3 regions of the Staphylococcus hyicus genome follow, and region 3 is predicted to be linked to each of the others. Evidence: riboswitches for the same ligand, from Rfam matches in the RefSeq annotation. Region 3 holds a riboswitch; each other region holds the start of a gene.

The links. Region 3 has a riboswitch for S-adenosylmethionine ahead of SHYC_RS01285 (O-acetylhomoserine aminocarboxypropyltransferase/cysteine synthase family protein). Riboswitches for the same ligand answer to the same signal wherever they lie in the genome.
Region 1: linked by a shared signal. The riboswitch ahead of SHYC_RS03520 (M20 family metallopeptidase) and the one ahead of SHYC_RS01285 (O-acetylhomoserine aminocarboxypropyltransferase/cysteine synthase family protein) in region 3 are both predicted to bind S-adenosylmethionine.
Region 2: linked by a shared signal. The riboswitch ahead of metK (methionine adenosyltransferase) and the one ahead of SHYC_RS01285 (O-acetylhomoserine aminocarboxypropyltransferase/cysteine synthase family protein) in region 3 are both predicted to bind S-adenosylmethionine.

What each region holds. Positions count from the first base shown of each region.
Region 1 covers NZ_CP008747.1:778,235-785,159, forward strand. Annotated here, with positions in the region: gene SHYC_RS03495 (thiol-disulfide oxidoreductase DCC family protein) at 1-426, shown strand; gene deoD (purine-nucleoside phosphorylase) at 557-1,267, opposite strand; gene SHYC_RS03505 (pyrimidine-nucleoside phosphorylase) at 1,473-2,774, shown strand; gene SHYC_RS03510 (DoxX family protein) at 2,784-3,137, shown strand; gene SHYC_RS03515 (S-ribosylhomocysteine lyase) at 3,443-3,913, opposite strand; SAM riboswitch class I at 4,491-4,601, shown strand; gene SHYC_RS03520 (M20 family metallopeptidase) at 4,665-5,885, shown strand; gene ldmS (L-aspartate--L-methionine ligase LdmS) at 5,886-6,925, shown strand, end outside.
Region 2 covers NZ_CP008747.1:1,156,909-1,163,833, forward strand. Annotated here, with positions in the region: gene pckA (phosphoenolpyruvate carboxykinase (ATP)) at 1-865, opposite strand, end outside; SAM riboswitch class I at 1,078-1,190, shown strand; gene metK (methionine adenosyltransferase) at 1,295-2,494, shown strand; gene SHYC_RS05530 (NERD domain-containing protein) at 2,583-3,491, shown strand; gene SHYC_RS05535 (aldo/keto reductase) at 3,705-4,508, shown strand; gene SHYC_RS05540 (fluoride efflux transporter FluC) at 4,890-5,255, opposite strand; gene crcB (fluoride efflux transporter CrcB) at 5,252-5,617, opposite strand; gene SHYC_RS05550 (hypothetical protein) at 5,638-5,940, opposite strand; gene SHYC_RS05555 (transaldolase) at 6,095-6,805, shown strand; gene SHYC_RS05560 (hypothetical protein) at 6,899-6,925, shown strand, end outside.
Region 3 covers NZ_CP008747.1:314,310-321,234, reverse strand. Annotated here, with positions in the region: gene SHYC_RS01305 (metal ABC transporter solute-binding protein, Zn/Mn family) at 1-521, opposite strand, end outside; gene SHYC_RS01300 (alpha/beta hydrolase) at 720-1,736, shown strand; gene SHYC_RS01295 (MFS transporter) at 1,756-2,910, opposite strand; gene SHYC_RS01290 (type 1 glutamine amidotransferase domain-containing protein) at 3,136-3,828, opposite strand; gene SHYC_RS12220 (hypothetical protein) at 3,948-4,112, opposite strand; gene SHYC_RS01285 (O-acetylhomoserine aminocarboxypropyltransferase/cysteine synthase family protein) at 4,126-5,406, opposite strand; SAM riboswitch class I at 5,466-5,563, opposite strand; gene SHYC_RS01280 (carbohydrate kinase) at 5,809-6,918, shown strand; gene SHYC_RS01275 (pseudouridine-5'-phosphate glycosidase) at 6,902-6,925, shown strand, end outside.

The DNA of each region.
Region 1 (6,925 bases), 460 kb from region 3:
ATGCCTATCGTGTATTATGATGATCGTTGTATATATTGTTACAATTATGTGATTTGGTTAATTCGCCATGGTTTACCTAGAAATTATCAGTTTGTGCCTTTAAAAAGTGATGTTAGTAAACAGTTACAACAGGAACATCCAGAAGTGTTGCGTTATAATAGTGTGATTTTGCAAGAAGGGTCTTCATTGTATTACCAATCCACAGCCATTGTTAAATTAATTTATCAATTAAAACAATTTAAATGGTTAGCGATTGCCGTTTGGTTGATTCCTAAACCACTACGTAATTTGGGGTACCATTTGTTTGCTGAGAACCGCGATCGCATGTGGCGTACTACTTGGGCAAAGATCCGTGATACGGAAAGAAGTTACTTTATCGGAGAACAGTATGTCGATGTTAAAGGGTTAGCAAAACATTCTAATTAACGTGTGAATATACAAAAGTGTAAAGTTGTCACAAGTTTAAACGGTGTACCGTTTAAATAAAAGTATAATAACAGCCTTCAAAATTTATTTTGAAGGCTGTTTATTCGTATATAAGAAAATACTTTTATAATTATTCTGCGATTTCTAATGCGACTTCCATCATTTGTGTGAATGAATTTTGTCGCTCTTCAGCTGTAGTTGCTTCGTCTCTTAATAAATGGTCACTTACAGTAAAGATACCGAGTGCTTTTTTACCAGCTTTAATGGCATTTAAGTATAAACCTGCTGACTCCATTTCGACACCTAAAATCCCCATATCAATCCACTTTTGGTTAAAGTTTTCATTCGCATTATAGAATGTATCTGAGGATAAAATATTACCTACATGTGTTGTTGCGCCAATTTTATCAGCTGCTTCTTTTGCTTTAACAATTAAATCAAAGTCTGCAAGTGGCGCGAAATTACCAGGAAATTGGAATTGATCAACGAAATTAGAGTTTGTTGAAGCACCTTGACCAATAATAATATCATACAAATTCACGTGTTCTTGCATTGCTCCACATGAACCAATACGAATGATTGTGTCGACATCAAAGAAGTTATAAAGTTCATAAGAGTATATACCAATACTAGGAATACCCATTCCGGAGCCCATTACGGACACTTCTTTCCCTTTATAAGTTCCTGTGTAACCAAACATATTTCGTACATCGTTAAATTGCTCAACATTTTCTAAGAAATTTTCAGCAATAAATTTAGCACGTAGTGGATCACCAGGCATTAAAACTGTTTTTGCTATTTTTTTACCATTTGGTTGAATATGTGGTGTGCCTTTTGTCATCGAAAGCAACTCCTTTTATTTTTATTAATAGTATCCTTTTAAACATAACAGATTGTAGCTTAAATGTCGATGATTGCCATGTTTGTCAGACCCGTGACAGTCTCTGTTTTTTCAGTATAAATGACATGTCTTTAATTTATAGAATGGAATATATCGTGTATAATAAGTATGGAATATATTATAAAAAAGAGAAGAGGGATTGGCCATGAGAATGGTGGATATGATTTCAAAAAAACGTGATGGACATGCATTAACGTCTGATGAAATTAAGTTTATTATTGACGGTTATACTAAAGGGGAGATTCCTGACTATCAAATGTCGAGTCTAGCCATGGCAATCTATTTCCAAGATATGACTGACGAAGAGCGCGCGGCTTTAACAATGGCTATGGTAGAATCAGGAGATCAAATTGATTTATCTGACATTGAAGGTGTAAAAGTTGATAAGCATTCTACGGGTGGCGTAGGTGATACAACTACTTTAGTATTAGCACCACTAGTTGCTGCTTTAGATATACCTGTCGCGAAAATGAGCGGTCGTGGCTTAGGTCATACGGGCGGTACAATTGATAAATTAGAAGCAGTTGAAGGTTTTCACGTTGAAATTTCTGAAGAAGAATTTATTAAACTCGTTAATGAAGCTAAAATTGCTGTAATAGGTCAAACTGGTAATCTCACGCCAGCTGACAAAAAGATTTATGCATTGCGAGATGTCACTGGTACAGTAAACTCCATTCCATTGATTGCGTCATCCATTATGAGTAAAAAAATTGCTGCTGGTGCTGACGCCATTGTACTTGACGTTAAAACGGGTAAAGGTGCATTTATGCAGACAGTTGAAGATGCAGAGGCTTTAGCGCATGCGATGGTTAAAATTGGTAACCAAGTCGGTCGTCAAACGATGGCGATTATTTCAGATATGAACCAACCTTTAGGTCTAGGTATTGGGAATGCACTAGAGCTAAAAGAAGCTATTGATACGTTGAAAGGGAATGGACCTGAAGATTTAACAGAACTCGTATTAACACTGGGTGCACAAATGGTAGTGTTAGCTAAAAAAGCAGAAACATTAGAAGAAGCACGCGAAAAATTACAAGCAGTGATTGATAACGGTGCTGCCATTGAAAAGTTCAAAACTTTCTTAAGTAATCAGGGTGGGGATGCTTCTGTTGTAGATGATCCATCAAAACTTCCGACAGCAAAATATACATTTGATTTACCGGCAAAAACGTCAGGTGTCGTATCTGAAATGGTGGCAAATGAAATCGGTATTGCTTCAATGATGTTAGGTGCAGGTCGTCAAACGAAAGAAGACGATATTGATTTAGCTGTAGGCCTTGTGCTTCATAAAAAAATAGGGGACAAGGTTGAAGAAGGGGAATCTTTATTAACAATTCACGCGAACCAAGAGGATGTTGAAGCGGTTAAACAGAAATTATATGACAATATTACGATTTCTGATTCTGCTGAAACACCAAAGCTTATTTATAAAATCATTACAGAGTAGTGATTCATCATGAAACAATTTCAACGCGTGATATTTGGTATTTTATTCGTGACTATTGGCATATTACACTTTACGCATGAAACAACATTTCGGAAAATTGTGCCTTACTATTTACCGTTTCGTAAATTAGCAGTGTTCGTGACAGGCGTGTTTGAAATCATTTTCGGTGTTACCTTATTACTACGGCGCCCTGGTTATATATTTAAACATATCATCATTGCATTTTTATGGGCAGTTTTACCGGCGAATATTTATATGGCGCGACGCATCGATGAGATAGAAGGCATGCAATTACCTAAACCATTATTGTATTTACGAATACCCTTACAGTTTCACTTAATGAAATTGATTCGTGACTTATAAATATAAGAAATAGGCCTCGGACACAGTATGAAGCAAAAACATCCAACAACATTCATGAGTACATGACCGTTGTTGGATGTTATTTATGTTTATTAGTACATTTAGTCTTTATGCTGGATTTAAAATATCATTTTGACTGATATCCTAAATCCTTTAGATTGTTTTAAAACTTCCTCAAATTACGAAATCAAGCTTCTTCACATTGGAACGGGTTTGATTTTCGGATAGGACCGCATTATAAAATGAAAAGCAAGTTTAGCTCTTAAGCCTGCTTTAATGGTGTAACAAGCTTAACCAACGTTATATTAATTACCGTCCCCATACACATCATGCCATTGATCGCGCTTATCCAAAAATGCTTGAGCGATGACTTTAGCATCTTCTAATGAATGGCTTGCTGCCCAACCACATTGGACTTCGTTACAAGCTGGCACTTCCGTGGCATTTAACACATCTTGAATTGTATTTTCAATGATGTTTAATACGTCACCATAATCTTTATGATTGATAAAAGAAACATAAAAACCTGTTTGACATCCCATTGGACTTAAATCTACAACTTTATCAGAATGATTTCGGATATTTTCTGCCATTAAATGTTCTAAACTGTGTAACCCTGGCATATCCATATGTTCTTTATTCGGTTGTTTGAATCGAATATCATATTTGTATATGTCATCTCCGTTATCACCTTGCATTTTACCAGCTAGTCGCACATATGGTGCAACGACTTTAGTGTGATCTAAATTAAAACTTTCTACGTTCATTTTCGGCATATTGTCATCCTCCTTTATTGATTTCATTTTAACATATCTTTCAACGTATTAAAGTCGGACGCTTACTAAATTTGTCAGGTTAAAAATAAGTATTGTATGGACAATTTTATATGTAAATTGTTGTGTTGTTTTAGATATGTAGATAGCCATAATATTAATATGGGTGACTGTTTCAACCTCGATTTTTAAGGGTACTCCCTTAACACGAGCACATGACCCATATCTCTATGCCTTCATTGCACCATACATACAGACGTTAGGAATATCAGGCGTTAACGCTTCAAAAACCTATAACTTTCATGAAGGGCATGATTTAAAACGTGTATAACGTTTAAAAGCACATCGTCAATACAGATTTCAATGTGCGCTATATACATTTTAGTTAAGCTTTATACCATAGAAGTCAAAATTAAAGGCTCGCTTTAAAGGGCAACTTTATATCATCAGGGTTAATCTTATTTTTATATAAAGCAGTGCTATGGCGCTACTTCAGCTAAATCCCGAAAAATTGTGAAAATAATGAAAATAGCATGACAAATGAGCGGATTTCCGATAAAATGAGTAATAATTAAATCAAAATTTATCAAGAGTGGTGGAGGGAATTGGCCCTACGAAGCCCTGCAACCTCATCGATAATCGATAAAGGTGCGAAATCCAACAATAGTGGAAGACTATTGATAGATAAATGACATACAAATGGTTATCAACGTTTGATGTACGACTATTAATAGGAGAACATTGTACATCACGTATGATAACTTTTTGTTTTTTGAAGGGAGATTTTACTTTGGTTTCAGTGAGACAACGCATATTAGATTATATTGATAATCATCGATTACATTATTTAGACATGAGTCATCAAATACATGATCGACCAGAATTGGGGAATGAGGAATTATTTGCCTCACGATTACTCATAGATCATTTATCTGAACATGGTTTTAATATTCAAAAAGATATTGCGGGACATTCGACGGGCTTTATTGCCTCATATGATGCTGATGCACCAGGACCAGCAATTGGATTTTTAGCAGAGTATGATGCACTACCAGGTTTAGGTCATGCATGTGGTCATAACATTATTGGAACCGCAAGTGTCCTTGCAGGGATAGCGCTTAAACAAGTGGTTGACGAACTCGGGGGGAGCGTCGTAATTTTTGGTTGTCCTGCTGAAGAAGGGGGCGAAAATGGTAGTGCCAAGGCGTCTTATGTCAAAGAGGGACTTTTTGATGACATCGATGTGGCGCTAATGATTCATCCGGGGAATGAAACGTATCCTACGATTCATACGCTTGCTGTAGACGTATTAGATATTCAATTTTACGGTAAAAGTGCACATGCATCAGAAAATGCACATGATGCCAAGAATGCTTTAGATGCGATGTTAAGTTTTTTCAATGGTATTGCACAGTTAAGACAACATATTCGAAAATCAGAACGTGTCCATGGTGTTATTTTAGATGGCGGTAAAGCCGCAAATATTATACCTGACTATACCCATGCACGATTTTACACAAGGGCGACAACAAGAAAATCACTTGATATATTAACGGAGCGTGTGCATCGTATTGCCAAAGGGGCAGCGATTCAAACTGGGTGTGATTATGAGTTTGGACCAATACAAAATGGGGTAAACGAATTTATCAAATCACCCGAACTTGATGCACTATTTGAACGTTATGCTATTGAATTAGGAGAAGAAGTCAGTCATGACGACTTTGGATATGGTTCGACGGATACGGGAAATGTGAGTCATGTGATTCCGACAATTCATCCACATATTAAAATTGGCCCGCGTAGTTTAGTCGGTCACACGCATCGATTTAGAGAAGCAGCAGCGAGTCCTATGGGTGATAAAGCATTGATAAAAGGGGCGAAAATTATTGCATTGATGGGTGCCAATTTATTACAAGATGATGAATTATTATCGACAATTCAAAAGGAACATCAATTATTAAGGGAGAAATTATAAATGACTGACCATCCACGTTTAAAATTGGGAGACTTATACGATGATGATATTGTTTACACAGCACGCCCTTCATATATTTCAAATCCTTGGTTAGAACCAGACGAACACCAGTCAAATTTTTTAACGGGAAGAGAATTATTAATTGCTGATATGCCAGTAATCGTGCATGAAGCAAGTGTAACAGATAAATTACAAAGACTATTTGAATATGTGAATCAAACAATACCTACAAATATATATACATTTAAAGATAAAGAAAGTTATGAGCACTTGTTACACCATTTAACGGTAGAGAATCATCATCGCATATACACACAATACGTTCATGGTGAAAACCTCATTGACAATTCACGGTATGCGATGGACAAACAAATGTTTATTGATTTAAATACGAAATCAAAAATTCCAGAATGGACTGGAGGCAAATATCTACCAAAAAGAGAGGTCGTTGAGATCCATACACTGCATGATGCGTTAAAACATTGGTCATTGCCGCTTGTATTAAAACCAGGGGATGATTTACCAACTGCAGGTGGATATGGGGTTATGATTTGTTATACGCAACATGATTTAGACCAAGCTGTTAAAAGAATTGAGAACGCTCAAGATGAAACTCAATCCATCATTATTGAACAATGTGTTGAAGCGACAGATAATTATTGTGTCCAATATGCAATACACCCTGAAAATGGCATCATCTATTTAGGGTCTGCGAAACAACTTACAAATAAATATGGGTTTTATAATGGCAATATTAATGCTATACAAGTACCACAATCTGTAATTGATGCTGGATATCACATCATGAAAATGGGTGTGGATAAAGGATTTGTCGGTATTGCGGGATTTGATTTACTTGTAGATAACGATGAACACATTTATGCCATTGATTTGAATTTTAGACAAAACGGCTCGACAAGTATGCTATTGCTCGATGATGTTTTATCTGGAAAACATCATAAATTTTATAGTTATGTTTCTAAAGGGGAGAGACAACAATTTTTTAAAGCCATTGAAAAGTATGTTCAACAAGGTGTTCT
Region 2 (6,925 bases), 840 kb from region 3:
TGATGGCTTTAAAAATTTGTGGTTCTTTTTCTGCGGACAATGAAATGGCCTTGGCATAACAGCCACCTTCAATATTAAAGACACCATTTTCATTCCATCCATGTTCATCATCACCGATTAATTTACGATTAGGGTCTGCTGATAAAGTCGTTTTTCCAGTACCAGATAATCCAAAGAATAATGCAACATCACCTTTATTACCCACGTTTGCAGAGCAATGCATACTCATTATTTTTTGTTTTGGTAATAAGTAATTCATCACAGAGAAAATTGATTTTTTCATTTCACCCGCATATTCCGTGCCCCCGATTAAAACGGTTTTATGTTTGAATGAAATAATGACAAACGTTTCAGACCGTAGTCCATCTTTGTCTGGGTCGGCTTTGAATGTTGGTGCCGATATAACTGTAAAGTCAGCTTTGATTTTTGAAGCTTCTTCTTTAGAGCTTGGCTTAATAAATAAATTTTGAGCAAATAAATTATGCCACGCAAACTCATTGACGACTGTTAAATCAAGTTGTGAATCTTTATCACTTCCAGCATAACCATTGAAAACAAATATCTCATCTTTACTGTCCAAATAATCAATCACTTGGTAGTACAAGTTTAAAAACTTTTCTTCTGAAATCGGCTGATTAACCGTACCCCAATCAATATCATCTTTGACTTGAGGATTGTCTACGATATATTTATCTTTTGGAGAACGTCCTGTATATACGCCCGTTTTTGCATTAATGGCCCCAAATTCTGTGAGTTCAGCTTCGTCTCGTTTTAAAATTTTGTTGTAGAGTTCAGTAGTAGTAAGTTGAAAATGAGATGAAGGCTTGGTTTTTAAAGCGTCAATTGCTTGTGTATCAAACGACATGGTTTATCCCTCCAATAGTGATTTCGGCGATGTAAGCCTTTACAATTCAAGAGTATAACACAATGATTTCATTATCCATACTGAAATTAGGTAATTTGGAGAGAAAAATAGTAAAATAATTAGATTGCTGTATCGGTTTTATATTTGTGTTACATAAACTCAAACTGAATTGACACTGTTAAAAAATTTATGTAATATAGGACTAACGGATTCTCTTATCCTGAGTGGTGGAGGGACATGGACCCAATGAAACCCAGCAACCTCTTCTTTTATAGAAGAAAGGTGCCAAACCGTTTGCAGACATATACAGTCTGAACGATAAGAGCGAATGGACGTTAAAGGCCTTCTCTCTATTTAAGAGTATGAAAGGCTTTTTTTATTGGCTCAGTTACAAAGAGAACTTCGTAATAAAATAAAAAGGAGCTTAATATGACTTACAATAGACGCTTATTTACTTCAGAATCAGTTACTGAAGGACATCCAGATAAAATTGCCGATCAAATTTCAGATGCAATTTTAGATGAAATTTTGAAAGGTGACCCGAATGCACGTGTGGCGTGCGAAACGACTGTTACGACTGGTATGGCTTTAATTGCTGGAGAGATTACAACTTCTACTTATGTAGACATACCTAAAGTTGTTCGTGAGACCGTTAAAGAAATCGGATATACTCGAGCAAAATATGGGTATGACTATAAAACAATGTCTGTACTTACAGCTATCGATGAACAATCACCTGATATCGCACAAGGTGTAGACCGTGCTTTAGAATATCGCGACCAAGATCAAGATGAAGTATTAAATATTGGGGCTGGAGACCAAGGATTAATGTTTGGATATGCGACAAACGAAACAGACACATTTATGCCGTTGCCGATAGATTTATCGCATAAGTTATCTAAGCGTTTAACGACGGTTCGTAAAGATGGAACATTAAGTTATTTAAGACCAGATGGTAAAGTACAAGTTACGGTTGAATATGATGAAAATAATCATCCTAAACGTGTCGATACGATTGTCATTTCATCTCAACATCATGAAGATATTGAATTGGAAGACATTCAAGAAGATTTAAAAAAACATGTGATTTATCCAACTGTTGAAGATCATTTAATTGATAAAGATACGAAATTCTTTATTAACCCAACTGGACGTTTTGTTATCGGTGGTCCTCAAGGTGATGCAGGTTTAACTGGTCGTAAAATCATTGTTGATACGTATGGCGGTTATGCGCGTCATGGTGGCGGTGCATTTTCTGGTAAAGATCCTACGAAAGTAGACCGTTCGGCTGCATATGCTGCACGCTATGTTGCTAAAAATATTGTAGCTGCAGAATTAGCAGATAAATGTGAAGTACAAATTGCTTATGCAATCGGTGTCGCACAACCGGTATCGATAGCTATTGATACATTTGGCACAGGAAAAGTGTCGGAAAACATTTTAATAGAAGCTGTTAGACAAAATTTTGATTTGCGTCCAGCCGGAATCATTAAAATGTTAGACTTACAACGACCGATTTATAAACAAACTGCGGCTTATGGTCATTTTGGACGCAATGATATTGATGTCCCTTGGGAAAAGACAAACAAAATTGATATTTTAAAGGAAGCGGTAGAAACGCTTAAATAAATTTTCTCAATAAAGATTCGCGATTTTATTCGCTTTTTTATATAATGATTATAATAAAGCAAATGAAGGAAAAGGTAGGTCAATGTCCATGTCACAATTAGATCCCATTCAAATTGGGTTAATCGTTGCGAGTGTGCTCGCATTCTTATTTCTTATCATGTTTTTATTTGCATTGCGCAGTAAGAAAAAAGTTAAAGAAACATATTCGAGTCAGTATCAATCTAAAGAAGAAAAATTAAACGCTGAACATAAAGAAGCTTTAGAAGAAGTTCGAATTGAAAAGAAAAAATCAGATACGCGTCATAAAGAACAATATGATGCAATGGTATCATCAAAAAATCGTGAAATTGATGCATTAAAATTATTTTCTAAAAATGATAGTGAATATATTACAGATATGCGTTTGTTAGGAATTAGAGAACGTCTTGTAAAAGAAAAACGTATCCGTCCTGAAGATATGCACATTATGGCAAACATATTCATGCCAACGAATTCTTTAGAAGAGATAACACGCATTAGTCATCTTGTACTAACGCGTACAGGTCTATATATTATTGATTCAGAATTATTAAAAGGACATGTATATCAAGGTGTAAGTCAAAGTCAATTCAAAGAAAATCCTATGATGGAACAGGTGTTTAAAACGTTGAATTTAGATACACAATCACCACAAACACTTGTGCTTGATCAAAATGATGAAAAACAAGCTTTGTCTGTAATTGATTACACATCGCAGCTTCAGTCTATCGAAACATTGGCAACGACTTTACAGCAAAAACTTAATCTCAAATATGTACCAACTGCGATTCTTTATTTCAATCCGAGACATGAAGGCGATATTACCATTTCGAATTACGCATCGCAAAGTGGCACAAAAGTATTGGTGGGCCCTGAGCAACTTGATGAATTCTTTAATAAATTTGTATTTCACGGCCGTATCCAATACGATGTAAATGATTTACAAACCATTATGGATGAAATTGAATCATTTAACTAATACTATTTAAGCGTGTCATAGCTTAGAAAATAAATAAGAATGACATAATAATAAGTGAATGACTAAAGAGTAGGACAGAACATGTCCTGCTCTTTTTGTCTATGTGGGAGTTGAGACAAAATGATTTACGCGATGCGAGGACTTCGATATGATAAATTCAAATAAGAAAGGGTGAGAGCTTTGCAAGAAATCAAATTGTATAATGGGAATACGATGCCTCAAGTTGGGTTAGGCGTATTTCGTGTTAAAAACGACCAAACAGCGAAAGAAGCGGTAAAACACGCAATATTAAATGGCTATCGAAGTATTGATACAGCAATGATTTATAAAAATGAACAAAAAGTTGGCGAAGGTATTAAAGCAGCTCTTGAGGAATCTGATATTAAACGCGAAGATTTATTTATCACATCAAAATTATGGCTAGATGACTATGGTCGGGACAATGTAGAACAAGCCTATAATGAGTCATTAAAATTATTAGGGTTAGACTATTTAGATTTATATTTAATGCATTGGCCAGGTCAAGATGAAAACCTTATGATAGATACATGGAAAGGGATGGAAGACTTATATAAAGCGGGAAAGGTAAAAAATATTGGTGTAAGTAATTTTAATATTGAACATCTAGAACGATTATTGACTGAAACATCAATTAAACCTGTAGTCAATCAAGTGGAATTTCATCCTTATTTAACTCAAACAAAATTAAAAACATATTTAGAAGCACAAAAAATTCAAATGGAATCTTGGTCGCCGTTAATGAATGCTCAAATTTTAGAGGATGAGACTGTGAAGGCGATTGCAACTGAAATTCAAAAGTCACCTGCACAAGTCATAATCAGATGGAATATTCAAAATGGCGTTGTCACTATTCCTAAATCAATTACGCCAAATCGAATTGATGAAAATATAAAGGTATTTGATTTTGAATTATCACAAACGCATATGACACAACTCAATGCGTGTAATGAAAATAAAAGAATAGGTCCGGATCCTTTACTGTTTAATGGTAAATAATATTAACTGATAATGTTCATACAACAGGGTTCACGTATCTAAATGGGCCTGGTTTAAAAATCATTTCTATTTTGATTGTTCCTAACGCCTCGCTTTTGAGGTGTTTTACCTCAAAAGGTATTATCGGATTTGGCTTAATGCCTTAGAAGTCTCGTCTGTGTATGCAATCAAAGCGATTTTTTAATTCACCATCTTTCCTCGCACAAAGACAAAATTTATATATAAATAACCAACAAAATTCAAGTACGAAGAATTTTGTTGGTTTTTGATTAACAGGGGAGAAGTGTCGTAGCCCATTACCTTGTATTTAAATTTAAAAAGAGATGGTGTTAAAGTGTTTACCTATATTTTCTATGGCAAATTTATGTGTTTCAATGGTGATTAACTGATGACGCAATATGATAGTGCATAACCCGCAATCAAACTTAAGAAACCACCAATATATTGAAACATAAGTATTAGCCAAACTTGAAACCATTTTTGACGTCGTATCTGTGTTGACAATTCAAGTTGTAACGTCGAAAATGTAGTGAATCCTCCGAGTATACCAATCATGAGTAAATGAAAGTGTGCACTTTCGGAAGACATTAGCGGGCTGACTAGGCCGAAGGAAAAGCATCCAAGCAAATTAACTACTAATGTGGCAACTGGAAAATTAGTTTTGGTCGATCTATTTATCAGATTGGATAACAACGCACGTAACATTGCGCCGATACCGCCGCCTATCATAACGAGGAGGATGATCATGAAACATTAGCCCCTAACTTCAAGCCGAGTAGACAACTCGATAATCCTATTAAGCTACTTAAGATAAGATAGAGCATTCCTTTAAGCCATTCATCACCTGTCAGGAAGTGAAATAATTCAAATTGAAATGTAGAGAACGTTGTTAATGCACCAAGACCACCAGTAGTGATGCCTTTTTTTAAATACGGATGCGTATGAAACAAAGAGATTGAATTTGAAAATAAAAGCCCCATAAAAAAAGCGCCTACGATGTTGGCAAAAAAAGTGCCTATGGGGAATCCGTACCATTGGGGGATATAGGAAAGTATATAACGACAAAACGCTCCAATGGCACCGCCGATAAAAATATATAAGTATCCCATTAAATCCCCTCCAATACACCTTAAATAATACCAAACAAATACAATGCTGAAATGATATGTAGGATTAAAACGCATAAAATAAACCATGGTAATCGTTTAGATGCACGATGAATCCAGCTTTTATTTTCAGGTAAATGTTTAATAGCTTTGTCGGCAAAAATGATTGTGAAAATTAAAATTAATGCATTCAAAAACACACTTACAATAATTATTTTTATAATAGTATTAAAGTGAATATGTAATAGGGGGTTAAATGCATTGAAATATAAGCTTACTAATAATAAGAGTACAGTTAAATAGAAATATTTCTTCGATTTTGACATGCGTGTGCCTCCTTGTCGACTAATATCATATCATATTATATTTTATTTTCTTAAAAAAATGGATACTTTTCATCTTTCGTAAGCGTAAATATAGCATTTCTATGTTAAAAAATGATATAACATAACTATCAATACTCACATCTAGGAGGACATTATGAAAAATTTAAAAGTACAAGTATTTGCTGATGGTGCAGATATCAATCAAATGAAACAAGCGTATGTAAATAAAGAAGTAGATGGTTTTACTACGAACCCTAGCTTGATGGCTAAAGCAGGTGTAGAGGACTATACACAATTTGCTAAAGAAGTCGTAAAAGCAATACCTGATGCTTCAGTTTCATTTGAAGTTTTTGGTGATGATATGGAAACAATGGAAAAAGAAGCTGAAATTATCCAACAATTTGGGGAGAACATCTTCGTTAAGATACCAATTGTCAATACAAAAGGGGAATCGATGTTGCCTTTAATTGAAAAGTTATCAGCAAAAGGTGTTAAACTTAATGTGACAGCAGTTTATACGATTGAACAAGTAAAAGCAATTACTGAAGCAGTTACTGAGGGTGTCGAAACATATGTTTCTGTATTTGCAGGACGTATTGCTGATACAGGTGTGGATCCATTACCACTAATGAAAGAATCTGTTAAAGTGACACACAGTAAGAAGGGTGTACAATTACTATGGGCTAGTTGCCGTGAATTGTATAATGTTATTCAAGCAGATGAAATTGGGGCTGATATTATTACATGCCCTGGTGATGTCGTTAAGAAAATCCCAAATATTGGTAGAAACATCGATGAACTATCAGTAGATACAGTAAAAGGGTTTGCAAAAGATATTCAAAGCTCAGGTTTAAGTATTTTATAATCGAACAGTTTTGATAAAATAGAGACTCAAACACTTCGATCTTTTACGAAGGTTTGAGTCTTTTTAAATAAATTAAACTTAAAGGAGTGCATCATGGAACAACCGATGTTTAAAGCTAAA
Region 3 (6,925 bases):
TGATCATGACCTTCATGATCGTGATCATCTTCTTTGTGCTCGCCTTCATGATCATGGTCGTGTTCTTTATGGTCTGCATCATGGTCATGTGCTTTATCTCCATGCTCATGGTCATGATCTTCGCCCTCATGATGGTGTGCGTCTTTTAATAAATCTTGTTTGCTTAAATGTTTCTCTAACGACAATTTTTTATTGTCATCTTTGATGGCACCGGCTACTTTTTTCGCAACGGGATCTAAATTATCCCCTGTATAAATAAATAAATCCGATTTACTTGCATCTAAAATATCTTTTTGTGACGGTTCATAACTATGTAAGTCTGTCCCTTTTGGATAAATGGATTCGACGTCAACGTGATCGCCTCCAATTTGCTTCACGAATGATTCTACTGGAAACACAGTTGTTTTCACTTGGAGTTTGTCATTTGAAGATGATTTTTTTCCAGAATCAGATTGTCCGCATGCGACAAGTAAAATACTCACGACTGCGATAGTTAAAAAAGCCAAAATACGTTTCTTCATTTTCGCACAATCTCCTTCTATTCAAATAGTAATTATTACGATTTAAAATTATACCCTACCTCCTTCAAGCTTGCAATACTTTTATATTCACTTTGCTTTTTAAACGGTACGTATCATAGTAAAATAACGATAGATTATGTACGTTCACATTATTATAAGATAATAATAAGTTTAATTTTCAAACAAGGAGGCACCATGATGAAACATCTTCAATCTTTGGGTAAAATCGCTTTAGGCACGACGACAGCATTAACTGCATCGCTTTACACGTTAAATCAACTTACACCCATGCCAGGTGTATTATTATCTAAAGTTTTATTTAATCAACCTTCTAAAATGGCATATATTAAAGACACTGTGCGCCAAGATGCACGTTTTAAACAGGTTCCATCTCGTGTAACTTCTCTTTTCGACGTGGTTTATGACCCTACTGAAAAAACAGGGTTGATGGATGTTTATATGCCGAGTGGAAATCAAGTAACGTATCCGACATTATTTTGGGTCCATGGCGGTGGCTATATGAGTGGCGATAAATCAGATGTCACACCGTACTTACAACTTCTTGCTAGTGAAGGCTATACCGTAATTAATATTAACTATGCTTTGTTCCCCGATGGTCACTATCCAGAACCAATTTATAGTTTGGAAAAAGCGTATAAAACTGTTCAGAAAAATGCACATATGTATAAGGCGGATTTGTCACGAGTTGCTTTTGGCGGTGACTCTGCTGGCGGTCAAATTATTGGTCAGTTTATCAATATTCAAGTGAATAAGTCGTATCGTGACACGACGGCGTTCAAACAAACGGTATCACCTGAAACGATCAAAACCGCCATCTTTTATTCCTCACTTTTAAATACACAACGCATGGATAAAACTGATGACATGATGGCAAACAAACTTTTCAGTCGATTGGCATGGGCATATTTTGATGATAAACATTGGCGCGTAAGTCCTAAAACGATGGAGGCAAGTGTAACGCTTAACATGGATCATCATTTTCCACCGAGCTATATTACAGATGCGAAACATCGCTCTTTTGAGGATCAAGCGCGTCAATTTGTCGCGACGTTGACACACTACGGTATTCCAGTAAAAGGCACATTTCATGATAGTCCACTTTATCATGAGTATCAATTTGATATGTCGCTATATGAATCAAAAGTCAATTATGACCGGTTAATTGATTTTCTCAAACAGCATTTGGCCAAGTAAAAGAAGGATTCGCATCGCGTCAAGACGCATGCGAATCCTTTTGGCGTTCTCGTATTAAAATCATCACAGCAGCCATTAATCCAATAGCCATAATTGCAGCTAAATATAAAAATTGCATTGACCATGCGGGTGTGCGCTGGGTAAAGCCTAATATTAAAGGTGCAACAGCCGTGCCGAAGAATATAACAAATGTATTCAGTGTGATATAAAAACCTTTATGATTATCCACAGATAACACGACTTTAGAAATAAGTGTCGGTAACGCAAAGCCAATGCCTCCGCCAAAAATCACACTTAATATAATATAACCTATAATACTTGTATTCAGTGCCATAAGTATGATTGAAAGTACAGTGACCGTTAATGCCCCAACAAGTACTTTTGTAACCGAATAGTGATTGGATAAACGGCCTGCCATCAAGGAAATGATAATCCCACCAACACCAAAAAACTTACTCACCGCTGCAACGGTTTGAATATGTTGGCCATGTTGGACGAGGACACTCTCTCCTAAAACAACATATACGTTAATAAAGGTCATTAACAACACAAAGCCAATTAAATAGCAAAGCATCAATATTGGGTTTTGAAATATGGATGCAATATCTCGTCCAAAATCTTTGAAATGCACTGCTGTTTCCTGTAATGGGGCTTGAGGTAATAACCAAAGATTTACAACAGCTAGTACAGCATAGCAATTCCCTAATATAAGGAAGACCATACGCCAATCATATGCGTTCGCAATCATTTCACTAATCACTTGTCCGAAAATGCCCGCAAACAAAAAGCCCATTGTCATAAAACTTGTCGCTGTCACACGTTTGTTTTCAGGAAATAAGTCTGAAATGTAAGCAATGATGATCGGCGCATAGGCGGCAGCGGCTAAACCTTGAGCGCCTCTGAATACCACAAGCATCATAAAGGACGTAGAAAAAACGGACAGCAACGTAAAAATAGTATGTGCAATTAAACCATATAACATGATTTGTTTGCGCCCAAATTTATCCGAAAGTATCCCATATATTAAACATCCTAGCGCAAATGTGAACGAAAATGCCATGCTGGCCAATGGTGTATTTGTGACGGGTACGGAAAAGTCTTGCGCAATTGATGCACCTATCGTTATCGTGCTGTATAAACTAAACATGACTAAGAGCCCCGTAATAAATAACACAAAGGTTATCCCATGATAATGGACCCGCTCCATAAATGTCACCCCTCAAAAATATAGCGTTAAGATTAAAAAATATTATGGAATTAGATACTTTATTTTCCCATATTACCTCAGTCGAATGCCATTCGAAACCCTTTTTTGATTTACCGCAATATAAAAAGCAACATCATAAATAAACCATGACGTTGCTTTCAAATCCCTTAATTCATACAAGGAGGCACACCATTATTTCGACGCTAATGCATCTTTAACCGCTTCAGCTACTTTCTTCGCCGATGCTGGATTTTGACCTGTAATCAGATTACCATCCACTTGGATAAACCCTTTCATAGGTACTTTTGATTTCGTATATTGCGCACCTTTAAGTTTCAATTCTGATTCGAGTTCAAAAGGTACTATTTTTTTGCGATTCGCTAATACTTCTTCAGCGTTTGAAAATCCTGTTAATTTTTTCCCGTCGATAAGGAAATAATGATTCGGTCTCTTCGCTTCGAGTAAGGCCGCTGCCCCGTGACATACAGATGCCACGATGCCCCCCTTATCATAAATCGTGTTAATCGCTTGTTGTACATGCGTATTTCCTGGGAAATCATACATCACACCATGGCCTCCTGTAAAATAAATCACGTCGTAAGCGGACGGATCTGCTGTGTCAATACTTGGCGTTAACTTTAATTGATCCATAAACAATTCATTTTCATAATAACTTTTTGTCAGCTTGTCTAATATACCTGGTGTTAAACTGACAGGATCTAAAGGTGTTTCGCCACCTTTAATGTTGTATAAATCGATTTGGTAATCTTCATTACCATGAAAGACATCATAGAAATGGACTAATTCACTTAACCATAAGCCAGTGGGTTTATCTGTGCCGTCAAATTGTGTATGGCTTGTATTGACAATCATAATTTTTTTCATGTCGCATTCACCACTTTTTCAAAGATTTGTGTTCATTATAATGAAGTTTTGGGTTGATGACGAATGATTTGTTTATACTTTGTCTGTACCCTTTTTTAAATTGGGTGCACTCCCCACTTTTAATAGGATTCCTCTGTTTTCATTTTTAATTGAATCGCCTCTTCATATTCTTTTATTTTAGATTCTTTCATCATATGCGCAGCTTTATTGATTGGCACATATACTTGCCATTCCTCTTTTTTGGCTTTCAACGTTTCTAATGTTTGTTTTTGTATCGATGTCACACAGATCCCCCATTTATTTAATCGCAGCAAAACCTTTTGCCAAATCGTTTAAAATATCATCAATATGTTCGAGTCCAATAGAGAGTCGAATGGTTTCCGGTGCTATACCTGCTGCCGCTTGTTCTTCAACCGTTAATTGTTGATGCGTCGTCGAAGCAGGATGAATCACTAACGATTTCGCATCTCCTACATTTGCGAGTAATGAAAATAATTCTAATGCTTCAATAAATTGCTTCCCTGCCTCATAACCGCCTTTGACACCGAATGTAAATACAGCTCCAGCACCTTGAGGCAAATACTTTGTTTTAAGGTCGTAATATGGACTCGTTTCAAGTCCCGCATATTTCACCCACGCAACTTTAGCATGGTTCGATAAATAATGCGCTACTTTTTCCGCGTTTTCAACATGACGTTCCATACGCAATGACAATGTTTCTAACCCTTGTGTTAATTGAAATGCGTTAAATGGTGACAATGCGGCACCTGTATCACGTAATAATGTCGTGCGAATTTTAAAGGCCAGTGCAGCGTCACCAAACTTTTCGCTAAAGATGATGCCATGATACGATGGATCAGGTTCACTTAATCCAGGAAACTTACCATTATTCCAATCGAAGTTCCCACCATCTACAATGACACCACCCATTGATGTCCCATGGCCTCCGATAAATTTGGTCGCGGAATGGACAACGATATTTGCGCCGTATTCAATCGGTCTAAAGAGATACGGTGATGCAAACGTATTATCTACAATGAGTGGAATGCCATAAGATTTTGTGATTGCGCTTATTTTTTCAAAGTCTTCGATGTTGCCTTCAGGGTTACCAATGGTTTCAACAAATAGTGCTTTTGTATTCGCTTTAATGGCCGCAGTTACATTTTGTGGGTCTTTCGTATCAACGAGTGTCACTTCTATTCCAAATTTAGACAGCGTATGTGTGAATAATGTATGCGTCCCACCATATAACGTTTCACATGCGATAATATGGTCACCTGCATGTGCGACAGCTTGAATCGCATACGTGATAGCCGCCATGCCTGAAGCAACAGCCACTCCCGCAATCCCGCCTTCAAGTTCTGCTACTCGGGTTTCAAGTACTGCCGTTGTCGGGTTCATCAGGCGCGTATAAATATTCCCCAATTCTTCTAAACCAAATAAATTGGCTGCATGATCCGTATCGTTAAAATTAAACGACGTCGTTTGATATATCGGAAGTGCGCGTGCATTCGTAGCTGCATCCACTTCTTGTCCGGCGTGCAATTGTCGCGTCTCAAATCGATAATCTTGTGTCATGTTGATTCCCCCTTAAAATTAAAAAACGCCTACCTCGAAAGATAGACGTGACGTAATCAGACTCATCTCTCAGGCATGTCACCTGCAGGAATTAGCACCTAACTTAAAAGGTTGCCTGGCTTCAAAGGGCCTGTCCCTCCACCATTCTGGATAAGTAATATGAAATTAAAACTAGTTTATTATACTCACGTATTGAAGTCAACACAAAATTCTGACAACTTTTATAATTTGGGGTCGCCTACACAAAACTTACAGAAAAATACTTTTAAAAGCACATCGCACATATAATGAAATTTGTAAACTTTTTGAACGTTCTTTTGAAAGCGTTTACATTACGTTGCTGATTTGCTAACCTAAACAAAAGTTTAATAATCAAACTTTTGTTTACTAGGAGGTGCCATAGTGAATAAAAATGAAAAATTAATCCTTGAACGCATTCAAGACAATCCATTCATCTCTCAACAAGAATTAGCGAAAGCTGTTGGACTTTCTCGACCTGCTGTCGCAAATATTATTTCCGGTCTCATTCGAAAAGAATACGTGCTCGGTAAAGCCTACGTTCTCAATGATGACTTTCCAATCGTATGCATTGGTGCTACAAATCTTGACCGTAAATTTTACGTCAATCAAACATTGCAACAAGGAACATCGAACCCAGTCACATCAACGCGCTCAGTTGGAGGTGTCGCACGCAACATTGCTGAGAACCTTGGTCGTTTAGGTGAAAATATTGCTATGCTTTCTGCGAGTGGAAATGATAGTGAATGGGACATGATTAAGCATTTGTCCAGTCCTTTTATGAGTCTTGATCACGTCCAACAAGTTGAGAACGCCAATACAGGATCGTATACGGCTTTAATCGACAAAGATGGCAATATGGAATACGGTCTTGCCGACATGGAAGTGTATAACGAAATGACACCAGAATTCTTAATCAAGCGTACTCACTTACTTCGGAAAGCTAAATGTATCGTTGTCGATCTCAATTTACCAAAAGATTCACTTGATTTCTTATGTGCCTATAGTGAAAAACACAACATTAAACTCGTCGTCATTCCTGTATCGTCACCAAAAATGAAACATATGCCTGATTCCTTACATGCGATTGACTGGCTCATTATTAACCGCGATGAAACGGAAACTTTTTTGAAGATGACAATTAATGATACTGAAGATTTAAAACGCGCTGCCAAACAATTAAATGATCTCGGCATTAGTCACGTGATTATTACGAATGGCACGAAAGAACTGATATATAGTAGTTCAACGCAAACATTTATGAAACAAGTCATTCCATCCTCACACGTTGAAGACGTCACAGGTGCTGGCGACGCTTTCTCAAGTGCGGTGATTTACAGCTGGCTAAAAGGATTCGATATTGAAGATACTTTAAAAGCCGGTTTAGTCAATGCGCGTAAAACAATAGAAACGCAATACACGGTTCGACAAAACTTAGATAAAAAACAATTATTACGAGATATGGAGGAATATCAAAATGAAACAATACATTGAGTTGTCT